One region of the Pengzhenrongella phosphoraccumulans genome, then DNA from elsewhere that is predicted to be linked to it. Evidence: riboswitches for the same ligand, from Rfam matches in the RefSeq annotation. Region 1 holds a riboswitch; the other holds the start of a gene.
The links. A riboswitch is a leader RNA that binds a small molecule or an ion and turns the genes downstream of it on or off. The one in region 1 is predicted to bind S-adenosylmethionine.

Region 1 (14,311 bases):
CTCCTGCAGCTGTCCCGCGCGCGCACGGCGGGCCAGAAGCTCAAGGCCGTCGCCTCGATCCGCCCGAAGGACCTCGCGCCCGCACCGCCACGGATAGTCGAGCCGCGGACCGGCCTCACCATGGGCGAGCACCAGGCCCTGACGACCGCCGAGTGGGGCATCACGCGTGAGGCGCAGGACACGCTCGCGCTCGCCAGCCACGTCCGGCTCGCGGCCGCGTACGAGGCCGGGTTCTTCGACGACCTCGTGACCCCGTACCGGGGCCTGACGCGGGACCAGAACCTGCGCGCGGACAGCTCGCTCGAGAAGCTCGGCAAGCTCGCGCCGTCGTTCGGCGTGAAGCTCGAGACGCCGGCCACCATGACCGCGGGGAACTCCACCCCACTGTCCGACGGCGCGTCCGCCGTCCTGCTGGCCTCGGACGAGTGGGCCGCGGAGCACGACCTGCCGGTGCTCGCCGTCGTCGTCGACGCCGAGGCGGCCGCGGTGGACTACGCGCACGGCAAGGACGGGCTCCTCATGGCGCCGGTCTTCGCGGTGCCGCGACTGCTCGCCCGCAACAACCTCACGCTCGACGACTTCGACTTCGTCGAGATCCACGAGGCGTTCGCCTCGACCGTCCTGTGCGCGCTCGCGGCATGGGAGGACGACGAGTTCTGCAAGGCCCGGCTCGGGCTGACCGGCGCGCTCGGTTCCGTCGACCGCGACCGGCTCAACGTGACCGGCTCGTCGCTCGCCGCCGGGCACCCGTTCGCCGCGACCGGCGGGCGCCTCGTCGCGACCGCGGCGAAGCTCGTGGCCGACCGCAAGGCGTCCCTCGCCGGCACGACCGACGCGGACCGCCCGGTCCGCGCCCTGATCTCCGTCTGCGCCGCTGGCGGCCTGGGCGTCACAGTCATCCTGGAGGCGGCGTGACCGACACCTATCTGAACCTCGTCAACTCGGGGTTCACGAAGAAGCTCGCCAAGCAGCTCGGTCTGCCCCGCCCCGTGCCGCTGACGCGGTACCGCCCCGGGCAGCCGCTCGTGAGCGGACCCGTGCTCGTGCTCGCGGCCGAGAGCAGCGCCAAGGAGGCGGACGCCGTCGCGCAGAGCCTGGTCGGCTGGGACCTCGACGTGCGCCGGCACGCGTTGCCGGGCGACCGGTTCGGCGCCGTCGTGCTGGTGCTCACGGAGATCGCTCACCCGGACGAGCTGTCCGCGCCGGTGCTCGAGGCGGGGGCCGTCCTGCGCTCGCTCGCCCGCGGCGCCCGCGTCGTCACGCTCTCCCGCGTGGCGACGGCCGACGACGCCCCGGCCGTCGCGGCCGCCCGGCAGGGGGTGGACGGGCTGCTGCGCTCGCTCGCCAAGGAGCTGCGCGGCGGGGCGACCGGCAACGGAGTACAGCTCGCGGGCGGGGTCGGCATCGATGCGCCGTCCGCGGTCGGCGCGCTGCGGTTCTTCCTATCGGCCCGGTCCGCCTACGTCGACGGGCAGCTGCTGACCGTCGACACCTCCGCCGGCACGGTGCCCGCGGACTGGGACCGCCCGCTGGCCGGCCGGGTCGCCGTCGTCACCGGGGCGGCGCGCGGGATCGGCGCGGCGATCGCCGAGACGATCGCGCGGGACGGCGCGACGGTGATCGTCGTCGACGTGCCCGCAGCCGGCGAGGCGCTCGCCCGGGTCGCCAACCGGATCCACGGCACAGCCGTCCAGCTCGACATCACGGCGCCCGACGCCGGCGAGCGGATCCTCGCGCTGGCGCTGAAGCGGTACGGCGCGCTCGACATCGTCGTGCACAACGCCGGGATCCTGCGCGACAAGCTGCTCGTGAACATGACGCCCGAGAAGTGGGACGCCGTGCTCGCGGTCAACGTGGCCTCCCAGCTGCGGATGAACGAGCAGCTGCTCGTCTCGGGGGAGTTCACGCGCGCGCCGCGGATCGTCTCGCTCGCCTCGACCAGCGGGATCGCGGGCAACCGGGGGCAGACGAACTACGGCGCGTCCAAGGGCGGCGTCATCGGCATGGTGCGCGCCACCGCGCCGCTGCTCACGGCCTTCGGCGGGACGGCGAACGCCGTCGCACCCGGGTTCATCGAGACCGACATGACCGCGAAGATCCCGTTCGCATCCCGGGAGATCGCCCGGCGGGCGAACTCGCTCCAGCAGGGCGGGCAGCCGATCGACGTCGCCGAGGCGGTGGCGTTCTTCGCCTCACCGGCCGCGGGGGGCGTCGTCGGGCGCGTGCTGCGGGTGTGCGGGCAGAACCTGGTCGGCGCATGAGGGCGCCCGAGACACGGGCGGGGGTCGCGCTGCCGAAGACGGAGCGTGGCCCGGGCGGGGCGTCCCGCGCTGGTTCGTCCCGCGCAGGTTCGTCCCGCGCTGGTTCGTCCCGCGCAGGGGCGACCCTGACCGGGACGCCCGACGTCGGGCCGGAGTCCGGGCGGGTCGAGGTCACGCTCGCCACCGTCCCCGGGCTCGGCGGGCTCTACGCGCGCGGCGTCGCCGGCTCGGCCCGGATCGCGGTCGCGACCCGCCTCGGCCGGGCGGTCGACGCCCTGCCCGACGTCGTCTACGTCGCGCACGGCGTGCGCGCGGACCCGGGCCACCTCACCGCGTACCAACACCTGCTCGGCGAGAGCGCGTCCGACGTGCTGCCGGCCGGGTTCGTGCACGTGCTGGCGTTCCCCGTCGCGACGGCGTTGATGGTGCGCGGGGACTTCCCGCTGCCACTCGCCGGCATGGTGCACCTGGAGAACCGCGTCGAGCAGTTCGGCCCGATCTCGCTCGGGGAGGAGCTCGACGTGCGGGCGTACGCGCGTGACCTGCGCGCCCACCGCGCCGGGACCCAGGTCGAGCTGGTCACCGAGGTTCGCGTGCCCGGCGGGTCACGCGGCGGCGAGCTCGCCTGGCGCGGCACGTCGACCTACTTGGCGAAGGGCACCCATCTCCGCCCGGACGAGCTGGGCGATGGGCAGACGGTGGGCGAGGACCAGAGCTCCCCCGCCGGCGACGCAGGATCCGAGGGCGGACGCACCGCGGGCCGCCGCGGGTCGGACCCGTGGACTCCGCCGGTTCCGACCGCGCAATGGCGGTTGGCCGGGGACGTCGGGCGACGGTACGCCACGGTGTCCGGCGACCGGAACCCGATCCACCTCTCAGCCCTGACCGCGAAGGCGCTCGGGTTCCCCCGCGCCATCGCGCACGGGATGTACACCGCGTCGCGCGCGCTGGCCGGCGTCGGCCCGGCGCGGACGGAGGCGTTCACCTGGACGGTGGAGTTCGCCAGCCCGGTGCTCCTGCCCGGAACGGTCACGGTCCGCATAGCGGCCGCCGACAAGGGCGCCCCCGGCTACTCGTACGCGGCTTGGAACGCCGGTTCGTCGAAACTCCACCTCACGGGAAAGGTAACCCCCCTCTAAACCCCGCCGTGCCCCGCGAACTCGGAGGTTTCCGGCGAGCTAGGACACCCGGGTGTCCTAGCTCGAGCCGAACCTCCGAGTTCGCGGGGCCTGGGGGCGTGGGAGGGTGGGGCGTGAAACGGCGCATCGGACATGTGGAACTCCCGGAGCTCACCTCGTTCTCGGGGGAGCTCGAGGCCGACGGCGACTATGACAGCGTCGAGCTGCTCAACCTCGACCTCAGCGGTCAGAACGCGGAGAACTCCCGCTTCCTCGGCTGCCGGCTCGCGGGCTGCGTGCTCGATGACGTCGCGCTCACCCGCGCGCAGCTCGCCGACTGCGTGCTGACCGAGCTCCGCGCGCACACGCTGGACGCCATCGACTCGGCGTGGCGCGACGTCGCCGTCACGGACTGCCGGCTGGGCGCCGTGACGGCCTACGGCACGCACCTCACCCGCGTACGGATCACGGGCGGCAAGCTCGACTACGTGAACCTGCGCGACGGCGCGCTCACCGACGTGGTGTTCGAGGACTGCGTGATCGGCGAGCTCGACCTGATCGGCGCCCGCCTGATGCGCGTGACCTTCACGGGGTGCCGCGTCGGCCAGCTCGACGTGACCCGCGCGACGCTCGACCGCGTCGACCTGCGCGGCGCGGACTACAGCGCGCTCCGCGGCCTGGCCCACCTCCGCGGCGCCACCATCTCGACGGACCAGCTCACCGACCTCGCCCCGCACCTCGCCGCCCACCTGGGCCTCACGGTCCAGGACTGAACCCAGCCCTCTCCCTCCCGCACACGCAGGCCCCGGTGGTTTACCGGGTGGGGGTGGGGGTGCAGGCTGCTGCTGTTGCGGCTAGGGCCGTCAGGCCTTGGACCGCCAGGAGGGGGCGGGGGTCGTGGGGGACCGTCCAGCAGCCGTCGACGATCGTGTACGGGGCCGACGGGCCGGTCGTCACGTAGGTGCGGACCGCATCGAGGAGGCGGTCGACCGACTCCTGCTCGCTGCCGACGCCGACGCTCGCGCGGATCGCGCCCTGCGGCGCGCCGAGCCGGGCGAGCAGCGGGTGCGCGCAGAACCGGCCGTCGCGCACCCCGATCCCGTGCTCGGCGGCGAGATACGCGGCCACGAGGCCCGGGTCGTGGCCGACGACGTCGAACGCCACGACGCCGACCGGATCGGTCGAGTCGGGCCAGATCCGGAACACGTTCACGCCGTCGATCGCCTCGAGACCCTCGACCAGCCGGGCCCGCAGCCGACCCTCGTGCGCCGCGAGCGCGCCCGCCGGGAGCGCGGCGAGCGACTCGCAGGCCTGCGCCAGCGCGATCGCACCGATCACGTTCGGCGACCCGGCCTCGTGCCTCGCGGGCGACGTCGTCCAGATCGTGCGGCCCGCGCGGACCTCGCGCACGGCGCCCCCGCCCGCGAGGTAGGCCTCGCCCGCGTCGAGCCAGTCGCGCCGACCCACGAGCGCGCCCGCGCCGAACGGGGCGTAGGTCTTGTGCCCGGAGAACGCCACGTAGTCCGCGCCGCTCGCCGCGAGCGAGAGGCCGCGGTGCGGCACGAGCTGGGCGCCGTCGACGACGATCCGGGCGCCGGCGTCGTGCGCCAGGCGGACGACGTCCGCGATCGGCAGCGCCTCGCCCGTCACGTTCGAGGCACCCGTGACCGCGACCAGCGCGTACGACGACGCCGCCAGCTCGCCTTCCAGCGCGGCCAGGGTCGCCGCGACGGTGTCCTCGATCGGCAGCACGGTGGCGTCCAGGCGCTGCCAGGGCAGCAGGTTGGCGTGGTGCTCGACGTCGAGCACGAGCACCCGCCCCCCCGCCGGGACGCAGCCGGTGAGCAGGTTGAGCGCGTCGGTGGTGTTGCGGGTGATGATCGTGACGTCGTCCGGGCGCGCGCCGACGAAGGCGCCGATGGTCTGCCGGGACGCCTCGTACAGCGCCGTCGAGACCTGCGAGAGGTACCCCGCGCCGCGGTGCACGCTCGCATACAGCGGCAGGACCTCGGTCACCCGGGCGGCCACCGACTCGAGCGCGGGCGCACTGGCGGCGTAGTCGAGGTTGGCGTACGTGCGGGTCGTGCCATCGACGAGCGGCACGCGGGTCGCGGCGCCGACGACGGGCAGCAGTGCGCCGTCGGCCCGGTCGGGCCGGTGCGCGCTCGGGAGGGCGGAGATCGTCGGCGCACAGGTCGACGTCGCGGTAGTGGTCATGAGAGTCCTCCGGCAGGTCTTTCGGACCACCGGAAGGCAGTCCGCGCTTGCCTCGACCGGACGGTCGAAGCCAGGTCGTCACCCGGGGCACCCCACCGCGGAAGGAGGGTTGCCGGCCAGCAAGCCGGGGCTATCTGCTGGCACTCGTGACCTGTGACGAGGATCAGCCACGCGTCGCCGGACTGTCAACGCCGAATCGGAACGTCTCAAAATGTGAACAATTGAGTCTCGCTTTTTGGCGGAATCGGCGACCGGCACCTACGATCCTCGTCACCATCCAGAGCGGCCGAGAGATCTGGCTCGACGACGCCGCAGCAACCCCCCGCAGCCCCGGCCGCGGTCGAGGGTGCTACCGCCAGGACCGATGGAGGACGCATGAGCACCCTGACCACCCCCGCGACGGACCCGACCGGGACCGGCGAGGACCGGCTGCGGTACCGCCTGCTGACCGGGCCCGACGACCGGACGTTCTGCGAGCGCGTCAGCGCCGCGCTCGACGACGGGTACCGCCTGCACGGCAACCCCGCCGTGACGTTCAACGGCACCCGGGTAATCGTGGCGCAGGCCGTCGTCCTGGACCACGCGATCCAGGACGATCCGCCTGCGGTGCCGACGTGGACCGCGATCACGGCGCAGCCGGCGGCGACGGCATGAGCGGGTACGCAGGCGACCTGACCCCGACCGAGGCCTGGGACCTGCTCGCCGCCGACGAGCGCGCGATCCTCGTCGACGTGCGAACCGAGGCGGAGTGGCGGTACGTGGGCGTGCCCGATGTCGGCTCGCTGGGCCGGGCGGCCGCGCTCGTCGAGTGGGTCGGCTACCCCAGCGGCGCCGTGAACCCGAACTTCCTCGCGCAGCTCGCCGAGGCCGGCCTGGCCGCGGGCGACGGGCGACCCGTGGTGTTCCTGTGCCGCTCGGGCGTGCGCTCGGTCGCCGCGGCGAAGGCCGCGACCGCCATCGGGTTCGGCCCGGCCTACAACATCCTCGAGGGGTTCGAGGGAAACCTCGACCCCGGCGCGCACCGCGGCGGCACCGGCTGGCGGGCCGCCGGCCTGCCCTGGCGGCAGTCGTGAGCGGCGACGGCCGGTCGCCGTCGGGCACTGGCGCCGTCCCCGGGCCCGGCGCGTGGGACGACGGGTCCCTGCCGCTCGAGCGCCTGCGCCCGGACACGCTCGCCGTGCGCGGCGGGCACGTGCGCACGCCGTTCGCCGAGACGTCCGAGGCACTGTTCCTCACCCAGGGGTACGTCTACGCCCACGCGGCCGACGCCGAGGCGGCATTCGCGGGTCAGACCGACCGGTTCCTGTACTCGCGGTACGGCAACCCGACCGTGGCGACGTTCGAGGAGCGCCTGCGCCTGATCGAGGGCGCCGAGGCCTGCTACGCGACGGCGACCGGCATGTCCGCGGTCTTCACCGCGCTGGCCGCCCTGGTCAAGGCGGGCGACCGGATCGTCGCCGCGCGCGCGCTGTTCGGTTCGAGCCTCGTGATCTTTGACGAGATCTTCGCCAAGTGGGGCGTGCACACCGACTACGTCGACGCGCACGTGCCCGAGCAGTGGGAGCGCGTCCTGGCGACGCCCGCGACCGTGGTGTTCTTCGAGACGCCGTCGAACCCCATGCAGGACCTCGTCGACATCGCCGCGGTGAGCGCGCTCGCGCACGCCGCGGGCGCCGTCGTCGTGATCGACAACGTGTTCGCGACGCCCGTGCTGCAGAAACCGCTCACGCAGGGGGCCGACGTCGTCGTCTACTCGGCGACCAAGCACATCGACGGGCAGGGGCGGGTGCTGGGCGGGGCGATCCTCGGGTCGCGCGAGTTCATCACCGGGCCGGTCCAGCTCTTCCTGCGCAACACCGGGCCGTCGCTCAGCCCGTTCAACGCGTGGGTGCTGCTCAAGGGGCTCGAGACGATGTCGCTGCGCGTGCGCGCGCAGACGGCGGCGGCGCTCCAGCTCGCGACCTGGCTCGAGGCGCAGCCGGAGATCGCGCGCGTGCGCTACCCGTTCCTCGCCTCGCACCCGCAGCACGACCTCGCCCGGGCGCAGATGTCGGGCGGCGGGACCGTGGTCACGTTCGACCTCGCCGTGCCCGAGGGCACCGAGACGGACGCCGCGAAGAAGGCCACGTTCGCGTTCCTCGATGCGCTCGAGGTCATCGACATCTCGAACAACCTCGGCGACGCGAAGTCGATCGTCACGCACCCGGCGACGACGACGCACCGCAAGCTCGGTCCGGCCGGGCGCGCGGCGGTGGGCATCGCCGAGACGACGGTGCGGCTGTCCGTCGGGCTCGAGGACCCGCTCGACCTGATCGACGACCTGGCGCGGGCGCTGCAGCTCAGCGCCTGAGCCTGCTCCGGGCCCCTCGGCTCGGCCCAGGTCGGCCCGGGCGGCCCGCTAGGCCGTGACCGCGGCCAGGAGCCCGGGGAGCGTGGCACGCAGCTCGTCGACCGCCGCCGACGGCATCGGCAGCTCGGTGAGGCTGAAGTCGACCCAGGCGGCCACCACCACCGGTAGTGCCGTCCGGTCGGCCGCGGTGAGCGTCAGGCGTCGCGGCAGCCAGCGCGCGAGGAAGGTCGCGAGCTTGACCGGGCTCAGCCGCAGCGGGCGGCCGTCGTCGTAGTCGCAGCCGTAGTCGACGAGCTCGCGCGCGAGCAGCTCGACCGACTCCGGCGCGAGGTCGGCGAACGCCGTCGCGGGCGAGGACCCGCGGAACTGCGCCACGAGCGCGGCGCGCGTCGCCGGGTCGACGACGCCTCGCGTGTCGAGGGCCGACGGCGTGGGCAGTCCCGCCGCCGCGAGCGCGCCACGCACCTCGTCGGTCGCCGGGCCGGTGGGGGCCGGGATTGTCGGCAGCAGTCGCAGCCGGGCCACGGCCAGGGCCTGCATGTCGTCGAAACCGGCCGCGGTGTGCGGCTCGTCCGTGCGGTCGGTCGCCGCCAGGGCGCGCTCGAGCAGGAACCGTGCGGCAAGGAGGTCGAGCTCGACGTACCGCTGGAGCGGATCGTCGCCGTCCCGCGCCATGGCGGTGCGCAGCGCACCGAGGTCCTCGACGACGAACACCTCCGGGCACCAGCCGCCGAGGTGCGAGAAGTCGACGTGGGCGAGCAGGGCGTGGGTGCGGCCGGTGCCGCTGAACTCCACGGCGACGGTCGCCTGGTCGCCGAACGCGTCCGCGAGCACCATCGCCCGGTCCGCGGTCCACGCGTCGATCGCGTCGGCCCAGGACGGCAAGGTCCCGGCCGGCAGCTCCTGCACGCGGCGCAGCGCGCGCAGGCGCGACGGTTCGCCCGGTGCCAGTCGCGCGAGCGTGACGAGCGCAGCGCCGGCCGCGGGGTTCGCGCGGGCGGCGAGTCCGTCGATGAAGGCGTCCAGCGTGCCCACGGGAACGCCGGGGTTGTGGTCCTCGATCCCTCGCATCGACCCGAGGAGCTCCGTGACCAGGATCTCGGCGTCGAGCGGGTCGTCGGCGGCGAGCGAGCCGCCGAGCGCCTCTTCGAGGTCGGCGTACACCGCGTCGAGCGCGGTTCGGCCGACCGGCTCGGTCCGGGCCGTGGCCCGCGGCCGGTTCGCGGAGGGGTTTGGGCGGTGCTTCTTCTGGCGCTTTCGGCTGACGGGGCTCACGACCGTCGAGTGTCACCGTTCGCCGGACGAGGTACAAGTTCGCTGGTCACGCCGCCGGGCATCGCGGGAGGGGTGAGTCCCGCGGCCCTCCTCCGGGGACGTCCTGGCACAGAGCCCCGGCGGAGACACCCAGCGGTGTCGTCCGGCGGTGCTAGCGTCCAAGCCCTCATGGACACCGCCGAAGCCCTCCCGTACCCGCCCTGGAACCCCGGCGGCGAGCTCGGGCTGGCCCTGCGCACGGCCGCGGACGCGCTCGAGCGGAACGGCCTGCGTCCCACCGGGACCCACCGGCTCACCGACATGACCCGGCACCAGCGCGCCGCGCTCGGCGCGCTGCTCGGCTGCGGCATGGTCCGGCCCCAGGTGCTCCTCGACCTCGAGGTGCTCGACGCGATCTTCCGCGGCAAGTACCGCCTCGCCGGCGGCGTGGTGGAGGCCTGCGAGCTCGCGCTCGGCCGGCCGCTCGTCGCGGCCTGAGGCGGGCACCGCCGCACCCGACCCGACGACGGGCCGCCGTCGGGCATGGAGCGCGAGGCCGCCCGGCGACCCCGGCCGGTGAGCTCAGCAGGCGAGCTCAGCAGGCGAGCTCAGCCGACAGCTCAGCCGACGAGGCTGTGCAGCACCGAGGTGAAGAACTTTAGGCCGTCGGTGCCGGTGCGCGGTCCGTTGACCCCGTCCGGGCCGTAGCCGACCTCGACCGCGTGCTCGGGGTGGGGCATCAGGCCGACGACGTTCCCGGCCGCGTTCGTGATGCCCGCGATGTCGCGGCGCGAGCCGTTCGGGTTCCAGCCCTGGTAGCGCACGACGACGCGCCCCTCGCCCTCGAGCTCGTCGAGCGTGCGCTCGTCGGCGACGAACTGGCCGTCCTGGTTCTTGAGCGGCACGGTGATCTGCGCACCCTTGGCGTAGTCGCGGGTCCAGGCGGTCCCGGCGTTCTCCACGACGAGCTGCTGCTCGCGGCAGACGAACGTGAGCTGCTCGTTCTTGATCATGGAGCCGGGCAGCAGGTGCGCCTCGCAGAGGATCTGGAAGCCGTTGCAGATGCCGAGCACCGGCAGGCCGGCGTTCGCCCCGTCGATGATCGAGCCCATGACCGGCGCGAACCGCGAGATCGCCCCGGCGCGCAGGTAGTCGCCGTAGGAGAAGCCACCGGGCAGGACGACGGCGTCGACCGCGCGCAGGTCGGCGTCGGCGTGCCACAGCGCGACGGGCTCGCCGCCGGCAAGGCGCACCGCGCGGGCGGCGTCCCGATCGTCGAGCGTGCCCGGGAAGGTGACGACCCCGATGCGCATCAGGCGAGAGGTTCGGTCGAGCCGACGACCTCGGGCGCGACGGCGACCCGCACGACGTCCTCGATCACCGGGTTCGACAGCACGGTCTCGGCGGCGGCGAGCGCGGCGGCGAGCACCTCCGGGGTGACCTCGCCGTCGACCTCGAGCTCGAACCGCTTGCCCTGGCGCACGCTCGTGAACTGCGCGAACCCGAGCCGCGGGAGCGCGCCAGCGACGGCCTTGCCCTGCGGGTCGAGGATCTCGGGCTTCGGCATGACATCGACGACGACACGTCCCATGCGGGGATCACTCCAAAAGGTGCGCGGGTGGCTGTGCGCCCAGGATACCGAAGCGAGCGCCTGCCCTTCGCACCGTCCGTCCTACGCGGTCGTCGGCCGGGGTGCGGGGGTGGGGATCGCATACGGGTCGGGCCAGGTCCAGACCGCCATGGGCTGGTCGACCTCCAGCGGCCGACGGCGTCGTCGGCCCACCAGGTGGGCGAGGTCGCCCAGGGCGAGCGGGGCGCCGCCGTCGTGCTCGGTCCGGCGTATGACGAGCCAACCGATCAGCGCCGCCGGGCCGACCAGCGAGCCGAGGGCAGTCGCGGGGACGCCGACGGTGAAGTCGACCCCGGTGCTGGTGGAGACGAGCAGCGCCAGCAGGAGGTGCCAGGCGACGAGCGCGGCGACGACCCAGCGGGCGGTACGTCCGCAGCCGAGGAGGGTGCGGTGCGGCTGGGCGGGTCGACCGGTGGCCCGACGGGGGACGCCGACGAGGAGAGCGGCGGTGACCGGAACGGTCAGTGCGACGGCGACGGCGCCGAGGGTTACCTGGAGCGCGGTGGGGAACCCGTACTGGAACAGCGGGAGTGTGAGCGTCCCGCCGAGGAACTCGTAGGTCGCACCGTGGTCGCCGGGGGCGGCGAACCTGCTGGCCAGGAGCATCGCACCGGCCGACGTGAGGCCGACGAGTGCGGTTGCGCCGAGGATCGGGCGCGCCGCGAGCCGCGCCGGGGGGACGTACCGGTAGCCCGACGGTCCGGCGAAGATCAGCGGGATCGACGGCTCCGGCGGGAAGAACCGGCGCAGCGCCTCCCGGCGAACATAGCCCCGGGTGGTGAGCACCATGATCACCCAGACGACCAGCGCACCGACGACCGCGTACGAGCTGCCGTCGATCCACATGACCACGACGATGAAGAGCACCGGCCATAGCCGCCGGACGCTGTACAGCGCTCCGGTCACGTCGTCCCAGAGCCACGGGTGGTATCGCTCCGGCATCCGGCCATCCCACAGCCGGTACGCGAGCATCGCCCGCGGCGGTGGGTGCTCGCGCCACCGGGTCGCCCAGCCGCTGCGGATTACGTCAGCGGCGCCGCGCAGGTCCAGCCGGGTGGCGCCGGGTTCGGCGAGATCGGCTAGGACCTCGGTCATCTCGGCGGCCCGGGCGGCGCGCCACCGGCGCGGGTACGCGCGCAGCCAGAACCGGGCCGAGCGCGCGAACCGGGGATCGACCCGACCAGGAGGGGCAGGCATGTCGGCCGGCCCGGCGGACTGCCGGCTCGGCACTGCGTCGGGGGACTGCCAGCTCGGCGGACTGCCGGCGGGCTGACGGCTCGACGCGCCGTCGGGGGACGGCGCCGCGGGGCGGGCGTCGTCGGGCATCAGACCGAACCCGCCGCTGCGCGCAGCACGAACCCCGAAAACCCGAGCTGGCCGGCCGGGCGGGCCCGGAGCACGACCTGCGCGCGGCGGGCGATCGCCTGCAAGCGAGCAGTCTCGGCGGCGAGGGCGTCACCGCCGGCATCCGTGAGGCGGTAGTAGCGGCGCAGGCGACCGTCGACGATCTGCTCGCCGGACGCCTCGGCGTACCCCTCGGTCACGATCCTGTCGAGAATCCCGTACAGGGTGCCGGCGCCGAGGCGGACCACGCCGTCGGAGAGCTCCTTGACTGCCTGCGCCACCCCGTAGCCGTGCCGCGGTTGTTGCGCGAGCGCCAAGAGCACCAGGTACGTCTGCTCGGTCATCCGGAAGGCCACCACCGATATATATCACTCAACGACCTATGTGCGCCGGTGATTGCGTTTTGGTGATTGCGTTTTGGTGATCGCGGGTGGGATCCGTCGGCGCGGAGCATGGTGCCGGTGGTGCCGAAGTGCTCGAAAACTCGGTCGACCCGGTCACGCGAGCCCCACCTGTCCCGTGCTCCGCGCGGGCGCCTGGTGCCCACAGCCGCACGGGGGGCCGGTGGGGTGCGTGGTGCACGCGCGGAGTCTCCTGCGCCACACCCGCCCCAGGAGTCCCTGATGCGGCTGTCCGCACCTGGCATGCGGGGGGCGGGGGCGGGCCGGGACTGGGGCCGGGAACGGGGCGGCGGGGCAAGTTGCCGGTCTACGGCACGACGACCGTCATGCCAGGTCCTGTGGGCGGCCCACCCATGGCGGCCAACGCCGCCGGGGCGTCGTCCAGCCCGATCACGCGCCCGACCAGCCGGTCCGGCCGCAGCTCCCCGGACGCGATCCGCGCGAGCATCGCCGGGTACTCGTGCGCAGCCATGCCGTGGCTGCCATACAGCTCGAGCTCCCACCCGACGACCCGGTCCATCGGCAGCGGCGGCCGCGCGTGCGCCCCGAGCAGCAGCCCGATCTGCACGTGCCGGCCCCGGCGCCGCAGGCCGAGCACCGATGCGAGCGCGGTCGCCAGGGTGCCGAGCGCATCGAGGCTGGCGTGCGCCCCGCCGCCGGTCGCCGCGCGGATGGCGGTCGCCACGTCGTCAGCAGACCCGGTCCCGCACGCGCCGGGATCGAGCGTGACCTCGGCGCCGCACCCGGCCGCCGCCGCGCGCGCCGCCGGCGACACGTCCAAGGCGACGACGCGGGCGCCGTCGGCCACGGCGATCATGACGGCCGAGAGCCCGACGCCGCCGCACCCGTGCACCGCGACCCAGTCGCCGGCGCGCGGTCGCGCGTGCACCGCGACCGCGCGGTACGCGGTCGCGAACCGGCAGCCCAGGGCGGCGGCGGTCACGGGCGACATGCCGTCGGGCAGGCGGACCAGGTTGACGTCCGCGTGGTCGAGCGCGACGAGCTCGGCGAACGACCCGGCATGCGTGAACCCCGGCTGCGTCTGGCGCTCGCACACCTGCCCCTCGCCGGCGAGGCACGCCGTGCACGTGCCGCACGCGCACACGAACGGCACGGTCACGGCGTCGCCCACGCGCCAGTCGCGCACCGCGGGCCCGACCGCAGCGATCGTGCCCGCGAGCTCGTGGCCCGGCACGTGCGGGAGGGTGATCCCGTCGTCGTGCCCCTGCCAGCCGTGCCAGTCGCTGCGGCACACGCCCGTCGCGGCCACCCGCACGACGACGCCGTCGGCCGGGCACGCCGGCACCGGCACCTCGCGCACCGCGAGCGGCCCGCCGAACTGCTCGAAGACGACCGCCCGCATGGTGTGCGGGGATGTGGTCGGCAGAAGCGTCGTGGGCTGGGGCGTCGTCAGGTCGGGGGTCGCGGCGTGGGGCATCACCGGTCCAGCGTGCACCAGGTCCAGCGGCCCGCGAGCAGCGTCCCGCTCACCGGCATGGCCCGCAGCGTCGCGGCATCGGCCTCGAACGGGTCGACCTCGACGATCGCGAGATCCGCGACATCGCCCACCTCCACCTGGGCCCGGCCCCCGGTCGACGCCGCGAGCGCGACGTCGAGCGGCAGCTCCTGCTCGGGGTGCCAGGCCGGGCGACCGTCCCGCGTGCGGCGCACCGCCGCAGCGATCGCGAGCCACGGGTCGAGCGGCGCCACCGGCGCGTCCGAGCCGAGCACCAGCG
Region 2 (14,311 bases), 140 kb from region 1:
CGTCCAAGCCCGTGCAGAAGGGCGACGGGTCGAAGCCGGGCCCGACGACGCCCGGCGGCCGGGTGGGCGCCGCGGCGTCGGCTGCCTCAACGTCGGCTGCCGCACCGTCGACCACGACGAACGCCACCGCATCATCCGGGACTGATTCTGGTGCGGCGCCCAGCCGGGCACCCACCCCGGCGCAACCGGCCGCGGCACCCGCGATCGCGGAGCGGCTCGGGCTCACCACGTGGCCGACCGACCTGACCGGCGGCGTGATCCCGCTCGTGGTGGAGACGCCCGTCGCCGGCATCGTCGTGCGCGGGTACCCCGCGCTGGTCGAGGAGCCGGGACCCGCCCGCGCGCTCCAGGTGGCCCTGCGCGTGCTCGCTGACCCGGCCCTGCAGGGCGCCGAGCACCGACGCGGCCTGCGACGGCTGCTCGTGCTCGAGACCGGGCTGGCGACCGCGCGGATCACGACGCGGTGGTCCGGCACCCAGGCGCTCACGCTCGCCGCGAGCCCGTACCGCAGCACCGACGCGCTCGTCGCGGACGTCCAGCTGGCCGCGGTCGACGCGCTGCTCGATGCGCGCCCGCCCGCCGCCGGCTCGGCGGTCCGGGACGCGGTGGCCTACGCCGCGCTGCGCGAGGCCGTCCGGCGCGACCTCGAGGACACGGTCTTCCGCCTCGTCGCCGACCTCGTCGCGGTCCTCACCGCCGCGCGCGAGCTCGACGGCGCGATCCGCAGCGCCACGAGCCTGGCGCTGCTCAACACGCTCCAGGACATCCGGGACCAGGCCGCCGCGCTCGTGCACGACGGCTTCGTGACCGAGACCGGTGCCGCCCGGCTGCCGCACCTCGTGCGGTATCTCAAGGCCGCGCGCCACCGCCTGTCCAAGGCGGCCGACGACCCGCACCGCGACGCCGAGACCGCCTGGCGCATCCGCGAGCTCGAGGACGCGTACGCGGACGCCCGCGCGCGAGCCGCGCGCTCGGCCCCGGACGCGGCCCGGGCAGCCGCTCTCGCAGAGGTGCGCTGGATGCTCGAGGAGCTCCGGGTCAGCCTGTTCGCGCAGCAGCTGGGCACGCCCGGGCCCATCTCGGAGAAGCGGATCCGCACGGTCCTCGCGGGCTGACCCGGCGATGTGAGCCGACGGCCTGACCTGTGACAGCCACGTGTCACAGAGCTCGCTGACTGTGACAGCGGTTCTCACCCTGCTGCCGAACGGCGGACCCCTGACGGGTGAACCTGCTTCTCCTCCACCACCGCCACCTGCGTCGATGCTGTGACGGGTCGCGAGGTCATAGACAGTCACCACAGGCATGACTGATAGTCATATGCATGACGACAGACCTGTACGGCACCCTCGCGGTACTCGCCGCGGTAGGAAGCGTTCCCGACGCAGACACCCTCGCAGCCGTGGCCGCAGGTCTCTCCGGCGTCCCCATCGACCCGTGGGCCGAGTGGTACGGGATCCCGACGCAGCACCCGGCACCGGCCGAGTCGCTGCTGGTCTCCGCCCGGGCGTCCTCGTCCGGCCTGGCCCTCGCCCTGCTCCCCCGGCGTCAGAGCTGGTCCTGACGCATCCGGCCGCGCGGCCGCCCGACCCCAGGCGGGTCGATCGCTGTGCTCCGCCTCCGCTCCGTCGTCTGCGGCGGTCATGGCGTGGACGCGATGAGGGAGAGTGACTCCCATGACCACAGCTGACCCCCGCTGCTTCGGTGACGGCGATCCCCTCTACGAGGCGTACCACGACGACGAGTGGGGCCACCAGGTGCGCGGCGAGCGCGAGCTGTTCGAGCGCGTGACCCTCGAGGCGTTCCAGTCGGGCCTCTCCTGGATCACGGTGCTACGCAAACGCCCGGCGTTCCGCGCGGCGTTCGCCGACTTCGACCCGCGCACCGTCGCGGCCTTCGGCCAGGACGACGTCGACCGCCTGCTCGCCGACGCCGGCATCGTGCGGAACCGCGCCAAGATCACCGCCACCGTCGCGAACGCCCGAGCCGTCGTCGCGCTCTGGGACCAGGGCCGGACGCTGTCCGAGCTCATCTGGTCGCACGCCCCGGCGGGTGCGGGGACAGGCAGGGAACGGCCCGCGACCTGGACCGACGTACCGACCCAGACCGACGAGTCCCGCGCCCTGGCCCGCGAGCTCAAGGCGGTGGGCTTCCGGTTCGTCGGCCCGACCACGGCCTACGCCACCATGCAGGCGTGCGGCCTGGTCGACGACCACCTGGCGACCTGCCCGGTGGTCCTCGGGGCTACTTCGACGCGCTCGCCGGCCGGCTCGGCACCAGGCTGAACGCGCCTTCTTCCTCCTGCGCGTTGTGCAGCCGCAGCACGGCGTACAGCCCGTAGAGCAACCGGCGCAGCTCGATGACGTCCTCGGGCTGGACGGTGTCGGCATCGAGCCCGAGGAGCAACCTCCGCAGCTTGCTCACCTGGTGCTCGATCTCTGCGTGCGTACGGCTCATCGCGGCGGTCGCGTCGGTTCCCCCGAGCGCCCGACCCACGAGCGGCACGAGCAGCTCCTCGTCGGCGCGTTCGTGCGGGAGCAGCTCACCCTCGAGCCGGTCCAGCAGCGTGCGGACGGGCACCAGATCGCAGTCATGGGTCGACAACGCGTCGGCCACCGACCGGATCTGCTCGATCACCGGCAGCACCGCGTCGTGCTCGGCGCGCAGCTTCAAGGCCGTCGCGATGTCCGCGGGCGGCATGACGATCGAGTGGACCTTGCCGGGCAGCACGGCCCGCAGGGCGATGCCGATCGCCATCACGTCGATGACCTCCTGCAGGATCGCCCCGGCGGCCGGCGGGAGCAGCCCGACCGACGCCACGACCATCGCGACGACCGACAGGCCCATCCCGATGAGCACGGCCTGCAACGCGATCCGCTTCGAGCGCCGGGAGATGAGGATCGCGTCGGCGAGGGCGTCGATGCGGTCGACCGTGAGGACGACGTCGGCCGCCTCGGACGACGCGGTCGCCCCCCGCGAGGCGAGCGCGACCCCGACGCCGGCCGCCGCGAGCGCGGGCGCGTCGTTGATCCCGTCGCCGACCATGATCGTGGCGCCGCGGGTGGACTCGTGCTCGATGGCGAGCAGCTTGTCCGCGGGGTCGCAGTCGGCCAGGACCGAGTCGACGCCGACGATGCGTCCGACCATGTCGGCGATGTCGGCACGGTCACCGGTGACCAGCACGACCCGCGAGATCCCGGCCTCGCGCAGCGCGCGGACCATCCGGGGCGCGTCGGGGCGGATCGCGTCCTCGAGCAGGAACGCGCCCGCCGGCTCGCCGTCCACGGCGACGAAGACGGTGAGCGAGCCCTCGAGGTCGGCGCGCCGACGCACCTGGCGGACCCACGGCGGGGTGGTGTCACCGACGATCCAGGAGGCCTTGCCGAGCTTCACCTGATGCGTACCGACGGTCCCCTGCAGCCCGTAGCCGTGGACCTCCTCGACGTCCTCCGGCATCTCGAGCGTGAGCCCGCGCCGGGTGCCCCCCGTCACGATGGCGCTCGCCAGGACGTGCGCGGAGACCTGGTCGAGCGAGGCCGCGAGCCGCAGCACCTCGTCGGCATCCATCCGGTCGCTCGCGGTCACGACGTCGGCCAGGACGGGGTGGCCCTGGGTGAGCGTGCCGGTCTTGTCGAAGAGCATCACCTGACCGCCCGCCAGGCGCTCGAGCGCTCCACCGCCCTTGATCACGACCCCGATGCTGGCGGCACGCGACAGCCCGGACATGATCGCGATCGGTGCGGCGAGCAGCAGCGGGCACGGGGTGGCCACGACGAGCACGGCCACGGCCCGGACGGCATCGCCGCTCAGGGCCCAGGCGGCGCCCGCGAGGACGAGCGTGAACGGGACGAACAGCACGGCGAACCGGTCGGCGGCACGCACGAACGGCGCGGAGGACGCCTGTGCCTGCTCGACCATGCGCACGACGCCGGCGTAGGTCGACTCGGCGGCCACCGCGGTCGCGACGAAGTCGATCGGCGGACCGGAGTTGACCACCCCGCTGCGAAGGTCGTCGCCGGCGAGCCGCTCGACCGGCAGCGGTTCCCCGGTGAGGGCGGACTCGTCCAGGGTGGCGGTCGTGAGGAGCCGGCCGTCGACCGGCACGATCTGGCCGGTACCGACCAGCAGCTGGTCGCCCACGACCACCTCGTCCACGCCGACCTCGACGACGGCGCCCTCGACGCGACGGCGGGCGGTGCGCGGTGCGCGCTCGGCCAGGAGGCTGAGCTCGCGGCGGGCCCGCGCCGCAGCGCGCGCCTCGAGCAGCTGGCCGCTCGCCAGCATGACCGTGATCATCGCGCCCGCGAACGGCTCGTTCACGACGATGGCGCCACCCAGCGCGAGCACGGCGATGATGTCGACGCTGGGCTGGCGCCGGCGGATCGCTGCCGCGGTCCACCAGACGGAGAAGACGAGCCCGAGCACCGTGCCGGCGATCCACGCCGCGCTGGCCCACGTGTCCGCGGAGAGCAGCCAGGCCAGGCCCCCGATCAGCAGCAGGGCCGTCGAGGTCGCGAACAGGAGCATTTCCTTGTTCTCACGCAATCGCGTCATCGGCCCATTGTCAGCCCGCAGGCCCCGTGCAGCGCGAGACGAAAGGCCCGCCTCACCTGCGCCGACAGGTGGCCCACCCGCGCGTACATGCTCGCAGAGTGAGACTGGCGTCTCACCAGTCGATCGATCTCTGTTGCGTGGACGTCTGTCGGTCTATGCTCCCAACACCATCCAGAGCGGCTGAGAGACCTGGCTCGATGACGCCGCAGCAACCCCCCTGCAAAGGGTGTGGGTGCTTCCGCCAGGACCGATGGAGTTGACATGCCGATCGACCACCCAGGTGACCGCCCGAGCCCGCCCGAGCCGTACCCCGCTGATTCGGGTGCCCCCGCGCGCGCCGCGACCGACCGGCCGACCGTCTCGTTCGAGCTCTTCCCGCCCCGCTCCCCGAAGTCGTTCGGGGCCCTCACGACGACGATTCAGGCGCTGGCCGCCGCGCGACCGGACTTCATCTCGGTCACCTACGGCGCGTCGGGCTCCACCCGGCAGACCACCCGCGAGCTCGTGCGACACCTGCTGGCACACACGTCCGTCCTCCCGATCGCCCATCTGACCTGCGTCGGCGTCTCGCGCGCGGACGTCGTCGCGGTGATCGAGGAGTTCCTCGACGAGGGCGTGCGGAACTTCCTCGCGCTGCGCGGTGACCCGCCGAAGGATCGACCGAACTTCGAGCCGCCACTGGGAGAGCTGGTTCGCGCGAGCGAGCTCGTCGAGCTGCTGCGCGAGGTCGAGGCGGCGCGCTGCGTCACCTCGGCGAGCCAGGCGCTGCGTGGCGCCGCCCACAAGCTGAGCGTCGCGGTCGCCGCGTTCCCGGCCGGGAACCCCAGCGCCGGCAGCTCGCGCGAGCAAGACCTGCGCGCGCTGCTCGCCAAGCAGGAGGCCGGCGCCGACTTCGCCATCACCCAGGTGTTCTTCGAGGCGCGCAGCTACCTCAACCTGATCCGCGATGCGCGCGCGATCGGGATCACGATCCCGATCGTGGCCGGCGTCATCCCGACCACCGACCCCGCGCGGCTCATCCGCCTCGAGCAGCTCACCGGGGTGCAGGTCCCGACCGAGCTGCTGGCGAACCTGGCGGCGGCCGACGACCCGGCCGAGCGCCACCGCGTCGGCATCCGGGCCAGCGTCGCGCTGGCCAACGAGGTGCTCGACGGCGGCGCTCCCGGCCTGCACATCTACACGTTCAACCAGCACGAAGCCGCACTTGACCTGCTCGAGGGTGTACACCTCGGCGGGGGAGCCCCGATGGCTCCGAACCCGGCCATTGAGCCGCGGGTCACGGCACCCCACCCGAACTACCTCACGATCTAGGGGTCGACGACATGACTGCAGCTCCCACGTCCCACGCGCCGGGCTTCCCCGGCGGCACCGTCCTCGGGTACCCCCGCGTCGGCCCGCGCCGCGAGCTCAAGAAGGCGATCGAGTCGTTCTGGGCAGGCAAGACTACCGCGGACGACGTCGAGCAGGCGGCCGCCGCGCTGCGCAGCCGCACGCGCACGCGCCTGATCGAGCTCGGCCTCGACCCGACCGACGCCTCGATCCCGTCCAACTTCTCGTTCTACGACCAGGTGCTCGACGCTGCCGTGGTGGTCGGGGCCGTCCCGGCGCGGTTCGCGCACCTCGTGGACCCGGCCACCGGTCGCCTCGACCTCGCGGGCTACTCGACGATCGCGCGCGGCGCGGGCGACGACCTGCCGGCCGAGATGACGAAGTGGTTCGACACGAACTATCACTACCTCGTGCCCGAGATCGGCCCGGACACCGTCTTCCGGTTCGCGGACGACCGACCCGTGCGTGAGTTCGCCGAGGGCCTGGCCGAGGGCGTGCTGACACGTCCCGTCCTGGTCGGTCCGGTGACGTTCCTGCTCCTGGCGAAGGCGGCCGACGGCGCCCCCGAGGGCTTCGCGCCGATCGACCGGCTCGCGGACCTCCTGCCCGTGTACGTCGAGCTGCTCACCGCGCTCGCCGCGGCCGGCGCGACCTGGGTGCAGCTCGACGAGCCCGCGCTGGTGTCCGACTCGATCGACGTCACCCCCGAGCGAGCCATCGCCGCCCTCGTCGAGGCGTACACCGTGCTCGCCGGCGACCTTGCCCGGCCGACCCGGCCCGCGATCCTCGTCGCCGCCCCGTACGGAGACCTCGGTGCGGCCCTGCCGGCGCTGGCCGCGACGGCTGTCGACGGCATCGCGCTCGACCTGGTCCGCGGCACGCTGCCGGCCGGTCCGGTCGCGGGGCTCGAGTCGAAGGCTCTGGTCGCCGGCGTCATCGACGGCCACAACATCTGGCGCGCCGACCTGTCCGCCGCGCTGGACCGGCTCGACGCGGTCGGCACCCTGGGCGCCGCGACCGTCTCGGTCGGCACCTCGACCTCGCTGCTGCACGTGCCGCACGACGTCGACGACGAGCCCGCGCTCGACCCCACCCTGCGTGAGTGGCTGGCCTTCGCCGATCAGAAGGTCGGTGAGGTCGCGACCCTCGCCGTCGGGCTGGACGAGGGCCGCGCCGCCATCGCCGACCACCTCGCCGCGTCCACCGCCGCGCTGGCCAACCGCAGCACCGCACCCGGCGTCGTGCGTCCGGAGGTCCGTGCCCGCCTGGCCGGCCTGACCAGCGAGGCGTTCCACCGCGGGGACTACGCCGCACGCAAGGCCGCGCAGGCCGCCCGGCTGCACCTGCCTCCTCTGCCGACCACGACCATCGGGTCCTTCCCGCAGACCCCCGAGATCCGCAAGTCGCGCGCCGCGCACGCCAAGGGCGAGCTGAGCACCGAGCAGTACGAGGCCGAGATGCGCGCCGAGATCCAGCGCGTCGTCACGCTCCAGGAGCAGATCGGTCTGGACGTGCTGGTGCACGGCGAGCCCGAGCGCAACGACATGGTGCAGTACTTCGCCGAGAACCTCGACGGGTTCGCGGCCACGCAGAACGGGTGGGTGCAGTCGTACGGCTCGCGCTGCGTGCGGCCGCCGATCCTGTGGGGCGACGTCGCGCGCCCGGCCCCCATCACCGTGGCGTGGTCGACCTACACCGCGTCGCTCACCACCAAGCCGGTCAAGGGCATGCTCACCGGGCCGGTCACGATCCTGGCCTGGTCGTTCGTCCGCAACGACCAGCCGCTCGGCGACACGGCCAACCAGGTCGCGCTCGCCCTGCGCGACGAGATCGCGGACCTCGAGGCGGCCGGGATCCCGATCGTCCAGGTCGACGAGCCCGCGCTGCGCGAGCTCCTCCCCCTGCGCGCGGCCGACCAGAGCGCCTACCTCGACTGGTCGGTGGCCTCGTTCCGGCTGGCGACGTCGGGCGTGCGCGCGGACACCCAGATCCACACCCACCTGTGCTACTCCGAGTTCGGCGAGATCATCGGCGCGATCGACGGCCTCGATGCCGACGTCACGAGCATCGAGGCGGCCCGGTCGAAGATGGAGATCCTCGAGCCGATCGCCGAGGTCGGCTACCCGCGCGGCATCGGCCCGGGGGTGTGGGACATCCACTCCCCGCGCGTGCCCAGCGAGGCCGAGGTGACCGAGCTGCTCGGCGCCGCGGTCGGTTCGATCGACGCCCACGAGCTGTGGGTCAACCCGGACTGCGGACTCAAGACCCGCCGCTACCAGGAAGTCACCCCGAGCCTGGAGCACATGGTGGCCGCCACCAAGACGGTCCGGGCCACGCTCCACCCCACCGCCTGACAGCCACACTCTGCGGGCCAAGCCACAGGACCGCCCGCCCAGCTGAGACTGGGCGGGCGGTCCTTGCCCTGTCTCCAGGTGGCCGACGGCGGCCTCTCAGCTCGCGCCGGTCGGCCTCGTGGCGGCCTCGAGCGCGGCGACGATGGGGAGGTCCGCATCCAGCCACGGGACGCAACGCCACCCACCCCGGGGGAGCCAGCGCAGCTCGTCGTGCTCGACCAGCGGCTCCGGGTGACCTGAGGTGACCGTGGCCAGCCACAACCGCAGGACGTACGGCCCGTTGAGCGGCCAGACGCCGTCGGCCGGACCGGGCAGCTCGATCCCGAGGTGGACCTCGACGCCGAGCTCCTCGAGCAGCTCGCGGTGCAGCGCGTCGAGCGGAGCCTCCCCCGGCTCGACCTTCCCGCCCGGGAACTCCCAGCGACCGGCGAGCTGAGCGGGGATGCGCCGTCGGGCAGCAAGAAGGTGCCGCGGTGAGGCGAGGTCATCGACGATCGCGGCGGCGACGACGAGCACCGGCGGTCGCACGGAGGTCATGCCCGAGAGTGTGCCAGCGCGCCGGACCTGCCCGAGCATGACCGTGGCCCGCCAAGGTCGACCGACCCGCCGTCAAGGGTCAGCCGTACCTCGACGAGCCACGGGGCGCGGGGGTATGAGGGGCGGGTCGGCGTCGTGCCAGACCCGCCGGTTGTGCAGGGTGAGGTCAGCGGAGCCCAGCGGACGTCGCCCAAGCGACCGCATCAGCACGAGTCGAGACGCCGATCTTGCGATACAGGCTGCGGACCTGCGACTTGACCGTGTTGCGCGTGACGAAGAGCTTGGACGCGATCTCCTCGAGGGTCACATCTTCCGAGAGGTTGCCCAGGACGACGAGCTCGCGCCGGGTCAGCGGCTCGAGAACGGTCGCCACCGGGGAGGCGGTCGGGACAGGCGCGACAGGCTCGGGGAGCCTGACCAGTTCGAGTGTGCTCATGATGCCCTCCGGATGCTCACGGGTGCTTCGACGTCCTGCTCGAAAACTCCGCTGTGACCTAACACCTTGAGAGATGCCGAGGGCTGGAGGGTATGACGCGGATTTCACCCGCAGTCTCGGCGGCAGCCTTCCAACGTCGGGAGGAATTCGGGGCATTGTGAACGTTTGCGCAGGTCACAGAGCGAGCCGTAGCCATCGATGCTCGCCGATGAGATCACCCGAACAGGCTAGCCCGCAACCAGAGCCTCGTACTCGGCCGCTGAGATGAGGTCGCCGGTCGCGCTCACGGTCGCCTGCACGAGCCAGCCCATGCCGTACGGGTCGGAGTTGACCAGCGCAGGGTCGTCGATCGCCGCCTGGTTGACCTCCGTCACCGTCCCCGACACCGGGGAGTACAGCTCGGAGACGGACTTCGTCGACTCGATCTCGCCGCAGACGGCACCCGCCACGATCTGAGAGCCGACGGCCGGAAGCTCGAGGTAGACGATGTCGCCGAGCGCCTCGGAGGCGGTGTCGGTGATGCCGAACGTCACGGGGTCGCCGGCGGCCAGCCACTCGTGCTCGGCGGTGTAAAGCCGGTCTTCGGGAAAGGTGCTCATGGGGTTCTCCTCAGGTCGGGGATGCGAGTGGCTGCGATGCGAGTGGCTGCGGGCGCGGGGCTATTGCGCACGACGGTAGAACGGCAGGGCCACCACGCGCACGGGCTCGGCGCGCCCGCGCACGTCGACCGCGAGCTCGGTGCCCACCGCACTGACCTCGGGAGTCACGTAGGCCATCGCGATCGGGTAGCCGAGCGTGGGGGACGGCGCACCCGACGTCACGTGCCCGACGACGACGTCGGCCGCCTCCGCCGACCGCAGCACCGAGTAGCCGTGACGGGCGGCGCGCCGTCCCAGACCCTGCAGGCCCACCAGCACCCGGGACGGCGCCGAGTGCTTGCGCGCGTAGAGCGGTCCGCGACCGACGAAGTCGAGCGGTGCGCCGTCGGCGTCGGTCTTGTCGAGCTTGACCACGCGGCCCAGGCCGGCGTCGTACGGCGTGGTGGTGCGGTCCAGCTCGTTGCCGTACAGCGGCATCCCGGCCTCGAGGCGCAGGCTGTCGCGGGCCGAGAGCCCGGCCGGCACGAGGCCGAACGGCTCGCCGGCGCTGGTCAGGGCCGCCCACAGCGCGACGGCCTGCTCGGCCGGCACGAACAGCTCGAAGCCGTCCTCGCCGGTGTACCCGGTGCGGGCGACCAGCGCGGGGATCCCCGCGACCGTCGCGGGCAGGCCGGTGTAGTACTTCAGCTCGGCGACTGCGGTGGCGTCCTGCGGCGCGGTGACGGCCGTGACGATCTCCTGAGCGCGCGGCCCCTGCACGGCGATCAGCGCGGTCTGGGCCGACTCGTCGGTGACCGTCGCGTCGAACGCGGTGCACCGCTGCTCGAGCTCGGCCAGCACGACGTCGTGGTTGGACGCGTTCGCGACGACGAGGTACTCGTCGTCGGCCGTGCGATAGACGACCAGGTCGTCGACGACGGCGCCGTCGGCCGCGCAGATCATCGTGTAGCGGGCCTTGCCGACCGACACCGCGGAGAGGTTGCCGACCAGCGCGTAGTCCAGCGCGGTGGCAGCCTGCGGACCCGACACCCGGATCTCGCCCATGTGGGACAGGTCGAAGATCCCGGCGGCCGCCCGCACGGCGACGTGCTCGGCGAGGTCGGACGTGTACCGCAGCGGCATGCTCCAGCCGGCGAACGGCACCATCACGCCCCCGAGCGCGACATGCACGGAATCCAACGGACTAAGAATCTCAGCCATCACATCTCTCTCTCCACCACCACACCCCCGCCGAACTCGGAGGTTTACGTCGAACTAGGACACTGCACTGTGCGAGTTCGAGGCAAACCTCCGAGTTCGGCGGGCCGTTGTGGCCGGGTTTTTGTAGGAGTGGGGGTTAGTAGGAGTCCAGAGGGGGGCAGCTGCAGATCAGGTGGCGGTCGCCGTGGGCGTTGTCGATGCGGCGAACCGGGGGCCAGTACTTCGCGCCGCGCAACGTCGCCACCGGGTAGGCGGCCTGCTCGCGGCTGTACGGCTTGGTCCACTCGTCGACCGTCAACGACTCGGCCGTGTGCGGTGCGCCGCGCAGCGGTGAGTCGGACAGCGGCCAACGACCGGCGCCGACGGCGTCGATCTCGCCACGGATCGCGATCATCGCGTCGATGAACCGGTCGACCTCGGCGAGGTCCTCGCTCTCGGTCGGCTCGACCATGAGCGTGCCCGAGACCGGGAACGACAGCGTCGGGGCGTGGAAGCCGTAGTCCATCAGCCGCTTGGCGACGTCCTCGGCGGTCACGCCGGTCTCCTTGGTGATCGCGCGCAGGTCGAGGATGCACTCGTGCGCGACCAGCCCGGCCGGACCCGTGTACAGCACCGGGTAGTGCTCGGTCAGCCGCGAGGCGATGTAGTTCGCGCCGAGGATGGCGACCTCGGTCGCGCGCCGCAGCCCCTCGCCGCCCATCATCGCGACGTACGCGAACGAGATCGGCAGGATGCCCGCCGAGCCGAACGGCGCTGCGGAGACCGGCGCCCGCCAGCCGGCGGCAGCGCTGGAGGTGCCCAGGCCGGCGTCGGCCCGCAGCGTCAGGTCCCCCGGCAGGTAGGGCGCGAGGTGCGCCCCGACCGCGATGGGCCCGACGCCGGGGCCGCCGCCGCCGTGCGGGATGCAGAACGTCTTGTGCAGGTTCAGGTGCGACACGTCGCCGCCGAACTCGCCCGGCCGGGCCAGCCCGACGAGCGCGTTCAGGTTCGCGCCATCGATGTACACCTGACCACCCGCTGCATGTACAAGGGCGCAGGCCTCCCCGACGTGCTCCTCGAACACCCCGTGCGTGGACGGGTAGGTGATCATGATCGCGGCGACGCGGGGGCCGTGCTCGGCCAGCTTGGCGCGCAGGTCGTCGAGCTCGACCGACCCGTCCGCGGCCGTCGCGACGACCACGACCCGCAGACCCGCGAGCGCCGCCGAAGCCGCGTTCGTGCCGTGCGCCGACGCCGGGATCAGGCACACGTCCCGGTCGACGTCGCCCGGCGCCGCGGTCGCCCGCAGGTACCCGCGGATGGCCAGCAGCCCGGCGAACTCGCCCTGCGAGCCGGCGTTCGGCTGCACCGACACCGCGGCATACCCGGTGATCTCGGCGAGCCAGGTCGTCAGGGTGTCGATCAGCTCGGTGTACCCGGCGGCCTGCTCCCGCGGCGCATACGGGTGGATCGAGGCGAACTCGGGCCAGGAGATGGGTTCCATCTCGGTCGTCGCGTTGAGCTTCATGGTGCACGAGCCCAGCGGGATCATCGAACGGTCCAGCGCGAGGTCCAGGTCCGACAGCCGGCGCAGGTACCGCAGCATCGACGTCTCGGAGCGGTGCGCGTGGAACACCGGGTGGGTGAGGTACTCGCTCGTGCGCAGGGTCCAGGCCGGCAGGTCCGACGTCGCGGGTGCCCCGGACGCCGTCGGCGCCCAGGCGGTGCCCGGCGGTACGGCCGCACCGGCGCCGCCGAACGCCTCGACCACGGTCAGCACGTGCGCCGACGTCGTGGTCTCGTCGCACGCGATCTGGACGTGGTCGTCGTCGGGCGCCCACAGGTTGATCCCGCGCGCGGCCGCGGCGGCGACCACCACCTGCGCCCGGCCCGGCACGACCGCGCGCACGGTGTCGAAGTAGACACCGTGGTCGATGGCGACGCCGGCCGCCTGCAGGCGGTCGGCCACCTCGACCGCGCGGGCGTGCACACGCTCCGCGATCGCCCGCAGGCCGTCGGGCCCGTGATAGACGGCGTACATCGACGCGACGATCGCGAGCAGCGCCTGCGCGGTGCAGATGTTGCTCGTCGCCTTCTCGCGACGGATGTGCTGCTCGCGGGTCTGCAGCGCGAGCCGGTACGCCCGGTCGCCGTCGGCGTCGATCGAGACGCCCACGAGCCGCCCCGGGATCATCCGTTCGAGCCCGGTCCGGACGGCCATGTACGCGGCGTGCGGGCCGCCGTAGAACAGCGGCACCCCGAAGCGCTGGCTGCTGCCGACCGCGACGTCCGCGCCGAGCTCGCCGGGCGGGGTGAGCAGCGTGAGCGAGAGCAGGTCCGCCGCGACGGTGACCAGCGCGCCGGCCTCTTTCGCCTGCCCGACGACGCCCCGCAGGTCGCGCACGACGCCCGACACCCCGGGCTGCTGGAGCACGACGCCGATCACGCCGTCGGCCCCGCCGATCCCGGCCGGGAGGCCGTCGGACAGGTCGGCGACCACGACGGTGAGCCCGATCGCCTCGGCCCGGCCCATCGTGACGGCGATCGTCTGCGGCAGGCACTCGGCGTCGAGCACGACGACGCCGTCCGGGCGACCCTTGACCGCGCGGCGCATCAGGAGCGCGGCCTCGGCGACGGCCGTGGCCTCGTCGAGCAGCGACGCGTTCGCGATCGGCAGCGCGGTGAGGTCGCCGATCATGGTCTGGAAGTTGAGCATCGCTTCGAGCCGACCCTGCGAGATCTCCGGCTGGTAGGGCGTGTAGGCGGTGTACCAGGCGGGCGACTCGAGCACGTTGCGGCGGATGACGGCGGGGGTGAACGTGTCGGAGTACCCGAGGCCGATCATCTGCGTCATCACGGTGTTCTTCGCGGCGATCGCACGGAGGTCGGCGAGGACCTCCTCCTCGCTGCGGGCCGCCGGCAGATCGAGCGGGCGCGCGGAGCGGATGGACGCGGGTACCGCGGCGTCGACGAGCGCGTCGAGCGAGTCGTAGCCGAGCTGCGCGAGCATGTGCGCGGTCTCGGCGCCGCGCGGTCCGATGTGCCGGTCGGCGAACTCGGGGGCGGCCGCCGTCGGGCCGGTGAGCGTCGCGCCGGTCGGGCGGGTCTGGGGTGCGTCGGTGGTCTCGGTCACGGTGCGGCTCCGGATGGACGTCCGGCGGGCGCCGGAAAGCAGACGGGTGGCCTCCCCGCTCTGTCATCCGGCGGCGTCAGCCGTCGACCTGAGAGTTTTGCCGGTCCGCCAGCGCCTGGGTGACCAGGCTCGGGGCGCGCCGGCTTGCACCGTCGGTGGGCCCCGTTGGATGCGGGGCCGCTTTCCAGAGTTG

Region 2: another riboswitch for S-adenosylmethionine. It lies ahead of VTA80_RS08460 (methylenetetrahydrofolate reductase); the one in region 1 lies ahead of VTA80_RS07880 (DUF1737 domain-containing protein).

What each region holds. Positions count from the first base shown of each region.
Region 1 covers NZ_CP144210.1:1,688,481-1,702,791, forward strand. Annotated here, with positions in the region: gene VTA80_RS07855 (acetyl-CoA C-acetyltransferase) at 1-915, shown strand, start outside; gene VTA80_RS07860 (3-oxoacyl-ACP reductase) at 912-2,261, shown strand; gene VTA80_RS07865 (MaoC/PaaZ C-terminal domain-containing protein) at 2,258-3,400, shown strand; gene VTA80_RS07870 (pentapeptide repeat-containing protein) at 3,514-4,152, shown strand; gene VTA80_RS07875 (aminotransferase class V-fold PLP-dependent enzyme) at 4,193-5,596, opposite strand; SAM riboswitch class IV at 5,635-5,748, opposite strand; SAM riboswitch class I at 5,867-5,967, shown strand; gene VTA80_RS07880 (DUF1737 domain-containing protein) at 5,972-6,250, shown strand; gene VTA80_RS07885 (rhodanese-like domain-containing protein) at 6,247-6,669, shown strand; gene VTA80_RS07890 (O-succinylhomoserine sulfhydrylase) at 6,666-7,946, shown strand; gene VTA80_RS07895 (hypothetical protein) at 7,995-9,221, opposite strand; gene VTA80_RS07900 (hypothetical protein) at 9,390-9,698, shown strand; gene purQ (phosphoribosylformylglycinamidine synthase subunit PurQ) at 9,821-10,513, opposite strand; gene purS (phosphoribosylformylglycinamidine synthase subunit PurS) at 10,513-10,791, opposite strand; gene VTA80_RS07915 (hypothetical protein) at 10,873-12,156, opposite strand; gene VTA80_RS07920 (PadR family transcriptional regulator) at 12,156-12,518, opposite strand; gene VTA80_RS07925 (zinc-dependent alcohol dehydrogenase family protein) at 12,883-13,938, opposite strand; gene VTA80_RS07930 (amidohydrolase) at 14,013-14,311, opposite strand, start outside.
Region 2 covers NZ_CP144210.1:1,824,361-1,838,671, forward strand. Annotated here, with positions in the region: gene VTA80_RS08440 (DUF3418 domain-containing protein) at 1-1,115, shown strand, start outside; gene VTA80_RS08445 (hypothetical protein) at 1,322-1,561, shown strand; gene VTA80_RS08450 (DNA-3-methyladenine glycosylase I) at 1,674-2,282, shown strand; gene VTA80_RS08455 (heavy metal translocating P-type ATPase) at 2,242-4,551, opposite strand; SAM riboswitch class I at 4,716-4,808, shown strand; gene VTA80_RS08460 (methylenetetrahydrofolate reductase) at 4,813-5,862, shown strand; gene metE (5-methyltetrahydropteroyltriglutamate--homocysteine S-methyltransferase) at 5,874-8,234, shown strand; gene VTA80_RS08470 ((deoxy)nucleoside triphosphate pyrophosphohydrolase) at 8,331-8,771, opposite strand; gene VTA80_RS08475 (LuxR C-terminal-related transcriptional regulator) at 8,938-9,207, opposite strand; gene gcvH (glycine cleavage system protein GcvH) at 9,435-9,806, opposite strand; gene gcvT (glycine cleavage system aminomethyltransferase GcvT) at 9,867-11,006, opposite strand; gene gcvP (aminomethyl-transferring glycine dehydrogenase) at 11,143-13,995, opposite strand.